DNA from 3 places in the Halioxenophilus aromaticivorans genome. Region 1 is predicted to be linked to each of the others. Evidence: predicted binding sites of a transcription regulator. Region 1 holds the regulator's gene; each other region holds the start of a gene.
The links. The regulator FNR, encoded in region 1, switches genes on or off when oxygen is low (the NO sensors DNR and NnrR bind a similar motif). The targets are predictions, from matches to a motif close to TTGATCTAGATCAA.
Positions count from the first base shown of each region.

Region 2: the regulator FNR is predicted to act here: its motif matches at 1,592-1,605, upstream of ACGHM3_RS19575 (DUF465 domain-containing protein).
Region 3: the regulator FNR is predicted to act here: its motif matches at 1,369-1,382, upstream of clpB (ATP-dependent chaperone ClpB).

Region 1 covers NZ_AP031496.1:3,892,118-3,895,381, forward strand. The annotation lists gene ACGHM3_RS16635 (radical SAM protein) at 1-846, shown strand, start outside; gene fnr (fumarate/nitrate reduction transcriptional regulator Fnr) at 1,049-1,789, shown strand; gene ACGHM3_RS16645 (LuxR C-terminal-related transcriptional regulator) at 2,143-2,871, shown strand; gene ACGHM3_RS16650 (fasciclin domain-containing protein) at 3,248-3,264, shown strand, end outside.
Region 2 covers NZ_AP031496.1:4,569,504-4,572,767, reverse strand. The annotation lists gene ACGHM3_RS19585 (CinA family nicotinamide mononucleotide deamidase-related protein) at 1-548, opposite strand, end outside; gene ACGHM3_RS19580 (energy transducer TonB) at 629-1,351, opposite strand; gene ACGHM3_RS19575 (DUF465 domain-containing protein) at 1,664-1,903, shown strand; gene ACGHM3_RS19570 (DnaJ C-terminal domain-containing protein) at 2,230-3,186, shown strand.
Region 3 covers NZ_AP031496.1:4,908,801-4,912,064, reverse strand. The annotation lists gene rluD (23S rRNA pseudouridine(1911/1915/1917) synthase RluD) at 1-531, shown strand, start outside; gene pgeF (peptidoglycan editing factor PgeF) at 531-1,298, shown strand; gene clpB (ATP-dependent chaperone ClpB) at 1,488-3,264, shown strand, end outside.

The DNA.
Region 1 (3,264 bases):
CTTGTAAAGCAACTGGGCTTTAACCGTATTCGACTATGCCTGGAGGATTTCAGCCCGGAGGTACAGTTTTCTATTCAACGAAAATACAGCGTTTACCGAATTGAAAGCGCCATTGAGGCCGCCAAAGCCGCCGAAATTCCAGATGTAAGTATCGACCTAATCTACGGTTTGCCCACGCAGAGTGCAGCATCGTTTTTAGCGACACTACAACATTTAATTCGCTTTAAACCAGACGACATTACGCTGCACTTGTTGCAACACCAAAGTGGTAGTTATGGCTTATCTAATACACCAGCCTTGCTGCCAAAACCACAAGCCATAACCGATTTACAGAACATTGCTACCACCTATTTGCTAAACCAAGGCTACTCGGTATCAGGCGCTGGTTGCTTTGCTATTGAGCCAGAGGTCGCCAGGCCTAATCAGCGTGGCGCGTATAACAGCAATCAGCTGGCGCTAGGTTTGGGCACGGCCAGCCTTATAAAACCGTTTGTCTGGCAGAATTGTACCTCACTGCGGGAGTACACCCGTCGAATAAGTCAGCTTGGCCACGCCCGTGACGCGGGGTTAGAGTTGTCATCCGATCAAGCAATACGAGCGGAGGTTGCGGCAGGGCTGTTGGCCACTGGAACCCTGCTTAAAGACGGCTTTGAAGCAAAATGGCAACGCCGATTTGACGACTACTTTGAGCAGGGGCTAGCACTTCTCGCGCCGTTCATAGAACGCCACGAAATTGATAACAATAGTGATTTTCGTTTAACACCGACCGGCCTCTGGCAAGCCGCCGCCGTGGCTAAAGCCATTCTTTGGCCCAATGCATCCCCGCCATGCCCAATAAAAGATTAACCATTATGTGACCGGCCAATCAGAGACAGCCAAACACAAAATTTACCCCTTCTGGCAAACTAGTCAGCAATTCCCCCTTGCCCATTAGAAAAATACGATTTACTCTGATGGCAATACAACCCTACCTTTATTAGAGTCTGCGCCAGCGCGCATCACAATGGGTTTAAAAACACCGCTGAGCCCTACCTGAGGTGAATAGACCATGAGCACCCACAACTTTGTCCGCTGTAGTAATTGCGCTGTGAGCAAGTTTTGCTTACCACACACCTTATCTGGTGAAGATATTGGCCAGCTCGAAGGCATTGTGCAGCAAAAGCGGGTCTTACACCCAGGGGAAGCCTTGTATCAATCCGGTGATCAATTTGAGGGGCTTTACGCCATTAGCTCTGGTAGTTTCAAATCGGTGGTCATTGCCAGCAACGGCGATAGCCAAATCACCCAGTTCGCCTTCCCTGGCGAAATTTTGGGCTTCGACGCCTATCACGGTAAATCTCACAACACCTTTGCCGAGGCGTTAGAAACCAGCAGCGTGTGTTTCTTGCCCCATTCTCAGCTAGAGACTTTGGCGCAAAAGGTACCGGCGCTGCAAAATCAGCTTTACAATCTCTTCTCAGCAGAGATTCAAGAAAACAACGAGTTTCTGCTAATGATGGGCAAACGTTCGGCCGAGGATCGGCTGGCGGCTCTGCTAATGAACGTATCCAGCCGCTACTCTCAACGCGGCTATTCCGCCACGCATTTTCGTTTGTCCATGTCCCGCACCGATATAGCAAACTATCTCGGACTCACCATAGAAACCGTGAGCCGATTGATAAGGCGTTTCCAAAAAGAAGCGCTTATTGAGGTCAATCAGCGAGACATTACCATTACCGATTTAGTGGGTTTGAGTGAATTGGCCGGCACCCACTGCTCACATGTAGAGCAACCCTCCAACGCGGGCTAGCCTCCACCCTAACTCCGGCTCACCCCAGTGAGCCTTCCCTACGCAAACTGCATCGGCGACTTGTGTTCACAGCCCACTTTGCGCATTCGACCTGCCCTAGGTGCAAGCCACCGTTGACTAACGCCGCCCCCTTAGCATTGGCCACCCCTTCCGTTTTTGTTGCCTTATCCGAGTGAAGCCGCACTAAACCGAGTGCTACCTGACCAATCTTTCCCAAGATAGTCGTTACTTATTGGCAAATAGACTACGAAATATCCTAAATACCCTTAAATATCGATAACTCTCGATTACAAAACTACGCGATTTCACTAGATTTTGGTTGGGGACACCAACATCGCTGAGGGGAAGGAACCATGACCATTGATCAATTTATCTTCGAATGTGAAGAAGCGTCAAACGAACAGACACTGTTTAACCTATTGCACAATGAGGTCAAAAGCCTTGGCTTTGACTACTGCGTGTTCAGCTTGCTTACCAATCATCCAGACCTAAACCTACCAACCTCTAGGGGGCTATTTGTTAGCTCTATGTCTAGTTGGGTGCAGGAACTTAACCAAGGACAGTTTGATGACGTGGACCCGTTTCGCAGCCATTGCTTTTACGGCCACGGCGTTCTGACTTTATCTGCCTTGAAAACATCAGACCAGCTCAGCGCAGCTCAGATAAAGTTTATTCAATCCACTGAATCGAGAGGTTTCCACGACCGGGTTACCGTAGCCTTAAAGGGGGCCGCCGGGGCGGTGGCCAGTGTCGACCTGGGCCGAGACTTGAAAGGCCGGCCGCCAACGCGACAGACACTGCACAAGCTTAACGCGCTGTGCCAACACTTTTATCTGGCCTATTGCCAGTTAAAAAGCAGTGCCAAAGCCTTCGCCTATATGACGCTCACAGGCAAGGAGAGAGAGGTATTGGAGTGGTCTGCCAAAGGTTTTACCAAGGCAGAGATTGGCGTACAACTGCACATCTCATCACACACCGTGGACTATCACTCTCGCAAATTGGCGCGCAAGCTTGGCGCAAGAAACATCACCGCAGCGGCGGTGAATGCCCTGAACCGGGGGTTGATTCACGTATCGTATTGACCGAGCCACATTTAGCGTCGGCGGTGGCCTGCTCACCGCTGACTCAGCAACAGGTGCCTGAAGCTCGTAAAACAATGATCTCAAATTAACTTTAGCGAACGAGTTCTGGTATTTATCGAGTCTTAATTTATCTTAAACATTGGCTCCGTGTTAACTTCATTGCCACGGCAAACCAATCTTATACGTTATATAATTGCCTGGCGACTCATTAACTTCTACAGCTTTGCAAAAATTAATGGTATGCAGCAGGCACTTTTTTCAGATTTAAAAAAGCGCAAATAGTTTGACGTTAAAATATAATAAAGTTGGCATTAAAAATTAAACCGTAATTATTTCGCCGTCGTAATTGGCACTACCATAACGGGAGATAATTACCATGAGACAATTAATAAA
Region 2 (3,264 bases), 680 kb from region 1:
CATTTAATCAGTTTGGTCGCTTGGGCCTGCGGGAATAACTCATGAACAAATGGCAAGAATTGTTCATAAACCATGGTTTTAAACTCCCTTGGTACGCCGGGAGTAAAAAATAACCAAGCTCCGTTCAGTTCGACCCTAAAGCCACAAGCAGTACCCACCGGGTTGTGCACCATCACTGCGGACTGGGGCAGCATGGCTTGCTTTAGGTTGCTGGCGTGCATAGGCCGGTTATTTTTTTCGTACCAGCCTTCCATATGCTCGCGCCAAGCTTTGTTTTCGGCTAAAGGTTCACCTTTGGCCTTAGCCATGGCCTCAGCGCTCATGTCGTCACTGGTGGGGCCCAAGCCGCCGTTAACCAAAATAATGTCAGCGTGGTGGCTGCGTTCTACAAATACGTCGATTAAGTCTTGTAGACGGTCACCCACCGTAATGCGGCGTTGCATTTCGATTCCGTGTTGCATCAGCACATCGCCAAACCAAGCTGCGTTGGTATCTACAATTTGGCCGGATAACACCTCTTCTCCGGTACAGATCATTTCGATTTTCATGGTGTTGGTCCTCTGTTGCAGATTGCTGAGTTATTTCCAGGGTATTTGTTTTGGGAGACTGTGCGTGGCCTCGTGCTCTACTAAAACCAGGCTTCAATATGCGTTCCCGAAACAAAATTGCCATTGTGCATGGCGGGTATGAATGTGGCTTCAGATATTCGCTTCAGCAAACTTTGTTTACAGTTTTCTAGCACCTCTCCCGCGAGCACTCTAGGGTTAGTTGGCGTGCCGGTTTTATCTATGTTAGTGCCGATGTAGATGGGTGTCAGCTCTCTAAGCTCATGTTTGCCACAGGCTGCTGGCCACGGCATTCGGCCATAACGTTGCGGGTCGATGTAGTTGCTGGGGTGCTTGGATGGGTTGAACACAAGGCTTTCGTGTAAGGTAATGCGAGTAGAGTCTTTGTATTTCTCAAAAACAACGGAAAAGTTAAACCATACTTTTACTTGTTTACCGTTAACAATGGCCGGAGAGATTTTCCATCGGTTTCCCAAGCCTTTAACGACTGCTTGCTCAAATGGTTCGATAAGCTCTGGTTGCTCAGAGTTTGTGTGAATGGAAACATACCGAACCGTCCCCCCTTTAGATACTTTGGCTGCGCCTCGCACGGTAACTGTGCCCTCCTGAGCCTGTGGCGGATATTCGATAGCAGCGATAATATCCTTACCATCATTCAAAAAATGGGCTGGGGTTGCGTTTACACTTTGCGCTAAGGCGTATTTTGCAAAAGCAAAACAGAGCAGTGCCATGGTTAACAGCGACGACAGGCCCGCTGCGTAGTTTCTTAATTTACTGCTATGCACGTTTCAAACTCCTATCGATTCTATCTTCGTCCTTCAGTTGCGCATCACAATTACCATAGAGTTTACACTCATAGGCTTCTTGATCTTCGTAAACTAGCTTGCGCAGCGCTACGGAGATCGAGATCACTGTACCTGGATGTTCGCGACCCGTGATTGTGGCTCTGATATTGTAAGTCTGACATTGTAGTTCTGGCCATAGGCTCCATTTTAATAACCTCTTAAAAGCATGCATAGCGCTTTATGATATAAATCAAATGGAACTCATACCATGGCGCTACTCTAAATAGGTAACAACATTAAAGAGGAAATAACATGCCTGTTGAGCATCATGATCTAATCCACGAATTGCCCGAATACAAAGACAAAATTCATGCGCTAAAAACCTCGGATGCGCATTTTCGTAGGCTCTTTGATGAATGCCACGAGCTGACGAAATCCATTGAGAACATGCAAAACGAAGTGACCCCGGTGGCCACCAGCGAGGAAGAGACTGCTAAGCGGCAGCGATTGCAGCTGAAAGATGAGCTGCTGGGCCTACTTGCTGCTGCGTAGGAGTTAGCGACGCTCGGTACGCCTGTTGCCAGCGTATCTTGGTTGCACCGCTTGGTTGGCGCATGTCCATTAGGTATGGGCATGTCCGGGCGCCGCAGTACCCGAACAAAGCTTTTTGAATACTTCTCCACAATAGAGTGCTCGGTAAAATTCCAGCATACCTGAGTCAAGGGGCTGCCCAACTTGGCCCCTTGATGTCCCCCCAATCCGTCCCCACATAGTTTTATATCATTAACCCCCAGGCCTTTAACCGGCCGGGCTTGTATCTTATTGGGCTTTCAGCGCAACCTCGTTGGTGGCGTACCATGCCCAAAGGTGGGACGACCATGGAGTTTAAAGATTACTACAAAATATTAGGCGTTGAAGAAACCGCAGATGACAAAGCGATTAAGAGTGCTTATCGAAAACTGGCACGCCAGTACCATCCAGATGTAAGCAAAGAGCCGGATGCAGAGGCCAGGTTTAAAGAGCTCTCGGAAGCATACGAAGTGCTGAAAAATGCAGAAAAACGCGCTGAATACGACGCGCTAAAGCAATACGGTCAAAATGGGCGATTCCAACCCCCTCCCGGTTGGCAATCCAGCCATAGCGGAGCTGGTTCTGAGCAACAGTTCTACAGCGGCGACTTTTCCGATTTTTTCAGTTCTATTTTTGGCGCGGGTGACTTCCAAAACAGTGGCTCGGCGTTTAATGGGTTCGGGAGAGGCTCCAACTTCGCCCAAAAAGGCGACGATGTTGAAACTGAGCTGCCCGTGTTTTTGGAAGATACACTAACAGAGCAATCCAAAACCATTCAGTATCATAGTCCGCAAGTTGACGCCAACGGTGGCCGCTACAAGGCCACTAAAACACTCAAGGTAAAAATTCCGGCAGGCGTTGCGGATGGGGAGCGGATACGATTAAAAGGCCAGGGCGGTGTTGGCGACAATGGTGGCGATAACGGTGATCTGTATCTGCGCGTACGGCTGGTGCCACATCCTAAGTTTGATGTGCAGGGCCAGGATCTGCTTATAACGGTGCCCGTGGCTCCTTGGGAAGCGGCGCTGGGAGCAAAGGTCACCGTGCCAACCTTGGAAGGTAAGGTCAATATTACCATTCCGGCCAATTCTCAAGCCGGCCAGAAACTTCGTATCAAAGGTAAAGGGTTGGCGACCAAAAATAGCCGGGGTGATTTAATTGCGGTGTTGAAAATAATGAACCCAACCGAGGACGATGCGCAATTGCACTCCCATTGGCAAGCATTGCAAAATGCCAGCCACTTTAACCCGCGTGCCGGCTGGTAGAGTTAAGCCGATAGTAATTGAAGATTGCTTTTGGCGATTTCATCTTGGAAGTAATGCTTTGCCATAGCCCGCGGTTAG
Region 3 (3,264 bases), 1.0 Mb from region 1:
GTGGTGGCCAAAACCCTGCCGGCGGTGAATGACCTAGTAGCCCAGTTGCAGTCGCGCAGCGTAAGCCGAGAATACGAGGCGGTTGTGATTGGAACGCCCACCGGCGGTGGCAGTGTGGACGAGCCCATTGGCCGTCATCCCACCCAACGGACCAAAATGGCCGTGGTCCACACCGGTAAGCCGGCGTTAACGCACTATCGAGTGGTGGAGCGATTTGGCCAGCATACCCATGTGCGGGTGAAGTTAGCCACCGGCCGCACCCATCAAATTCGCGTACACATGGCGCACATCCGCTACCCACTGGTGGGCGATACCACCTACGCCGGTCGCTTTAAAATCCCTCCCCAATGCAGCGACACGCTGATCGAACACCTACGGGCTTTCCCACGCCAAGCCCTTCACGCGCAGCAGTTAGGGTTGGTGCACCCCGCTCGCGGCGAAGACATGCAATGGCAGGCACCCATACCGGCGGATTTTGACGGGTTGTTGCAGGTGCTAAGGCAGGAGCCAAGCCCCGAGGAGCCTTTTTGATGCCCAGTGAAAGAGTTGGTGACGGCTTTTGGCAGCCAGATTGGCCCGTGCCCGCTAATGTGGGTGTCTTGTTAACGGATCGCAGTGGCGGCGGCAGCGCTGCCCCCTATGTTGGACTGAATTTAGCACTGCATGTGGGCGATGATGCACAAACGGTAGCGGCTAATCGTGAGCGCTTACAAACTCGGCTGGGCACGGTTAAGGTGCAGTGGTTGGAGCAGGTGCATGGCACCAAGGTGGCCACGGCTGCGGCCGATGGTGCAGTGCGTACAGCCGATGCCGCAGTAACCAGGGATACTAACCTGGCCTGTGCCGTTATGACTGCGGACTGCTTGCCGGTGCTGCTGTGCGACCAAGGCGGTACCGTGGTGGCAGCGGCCCACGCCGGTTGGCGAGGCTTGGTGGATGGTGTCATCGCCAACACTGTGGCCTCCATGGCTGTGCCTGCGACGCAAATAACCGCTTTTTTAGGCCCTGCCATTAGCCAAGCCCATTTTGAAGTGGGTATAGAAGTAGTAGAAGCGGTTTTCGCCCTGGCCACCACTAATGCAGAGGTGCAGGCTGTCGCCAAGGCGGTAACGCCCGGAGCCAGAGCCCTGCATTTCTACCTGGATTTATACGCCGTGGCGCGGGTGCAGTTAGCCGGCCTAGGCATTACCAGCGTTTATGGGGGTGAGCACTGCACCTACGGTGACGCCCGCTTCTTCTCCTATCGGCGGCAAAAGGTGACCGGTCGTCAGGCCAGCTTAATTTGGCTGCAAGCGTAAAGCCACAGCCAACAACGTAAAAACTCGCGCTGATAAGCCCGTTTTTGTGACGCGATAGCTCACTTCGATTTTGTTTTAGGTCAAGTATTCGTTCTGCCTTTGGCTTGTTTTTTGGGGGCACTAGCCCAACCTTAGTAGCCAGTAGAAATTGAACCCGGTAGCCACCGGCTGCGGGAAGAGAGGTCAGAGATGCGAATAGATCGTTTAACCAACCAATTACAAAACGCCCTGGCGGATGCCCAGTCACTCGCCATCGGCCGTGACCACAATCAAATTGAACCCGCCCATGTAATGCTGGCCATGCTGGATCAGCAGGGCGGCGCGGTGCGCCCGCTTTTAGCCCAAGCCGGCTATGATGTTTCCGGTTTGCGCAACGGCTTGGCCAAAAACCTAGAGGGCCTGGCGCGGGTGCAAAACCCTTCCGGCGACGTTCAGCTGTCCCAGGAGCTGGTGCGCCTGCTTAATTTAGCTGACAAGCAATCGCAAAAAGTCGGCGATAAATTCATCTCCAGTGAAGCCTTACTATTGGCCACCATTGAAGAGGGCAATAGCGCCCTGGCCAAGCTGTTAAAGAGTGCTGGTGACGCTAAACGCTTGCAAGATGCGGTGAAAAAAGTCCGTGGCGGCGAGACAGTGGACGACCCAGACGCCGAGGGTAATCGCCAAGCGTTGGAAAAATACACCATCGATTTAACCGCCCGTGCCGAGGCCGGTAAATTAGACCCAGTGATTGGCCGCGACGACGAAATTCGTCGCACCGTGCAGGTATTACAGCGCCGCACCAAAAATAATCCAGTGTTAATGGGTGAACCCGGTGTGGGTAAAACCGCCATTGTGGAAGGTTTGGCGCAGCGTATTATCAACGGCGAAGTGCCCGAGGGTTTAAAAAACAAACGCCTTTTGTCACTGGATTTGGGTGCGCTGTTGGCCGGCGCCAAGTTTCGCGGTGAATTCGAAGAACGGTTAAAAGCCGTGCTTAAAGAATTGGCCCGGGAAGAAGGCCGGGTGATTTTATTTATCGATGAAATTCACACCATGGTGGGGGCCGGTAAAGCCGACGGCGCCATGGATGCCGGTAATATGCTGAAGCCCGCGTTAGCTCGAGGCGAACTCCATTGCGTGGGTGCCACAACGTTGGATGAATACCGCAAATACATCGAAAAAGACGCAGCCCTAGAGCGCCGCTTCCAAAAAGTGATGGTGGACGAGCCTTCAGAGGAAGACACCGTTGCGATTTTACGCGGCTTAAAAGAACGCTACGAAGTGCACCACGGAGTGGACATTACCGACCCGGCCATTGTAGCGGCGGTGAAACTGTCCCAGCGATACATCACCGATCGCCAGCTGCCCGATAAAGCCATCGATTTAATCGATGAAGCCGCCAGCCGTATTCGCATGGAAATCGATTCCAAGCCAGAATCGATGGATCGGTTAGAGCGGCGCTTAGTGCAATTAAAAATTGAGCGTGAAGCCGTGCGCAAAGACGAAGACGATGCGTCTAAAAAACGCTTGTCTAAAATTGACAGCGACATTGACCAGGTAGAACGCGAGTACGCGGATTTAGAAGAAGTGTGGCGGGCGGAAAAAGCCGCTCTACATGGCTCTCAGGAAATCAAGTCAACCCTGGAGCAAGCCCGCTTGGATTTAGAGGCCGCCCACCGCGCCGGCGACCTCGGCCGCATGTCGGAACTACAGTACGGTATTATTCCCGAGTTAGCCAAACAGCTCGACATGGCATCTCAAGTCGAAATGCAAGAGATGACCTTGCTGCGCAACAAAGTCACCGACGAAGAAATCGCTGAGGTGGTTTCCAAGTGGACCGGCATTCCCGTGGCTAAAATGTTGGAAGGCGAGCGCGATAAATTATTGCGCATGGAAGATAACCTGCAAAGCCGAGTGATTGGCCAGCGTGCCGCTGTGGTGGCGGTATCCAACGCCGTGCGCCGCAGCCGTGCTGGGTTGGCCG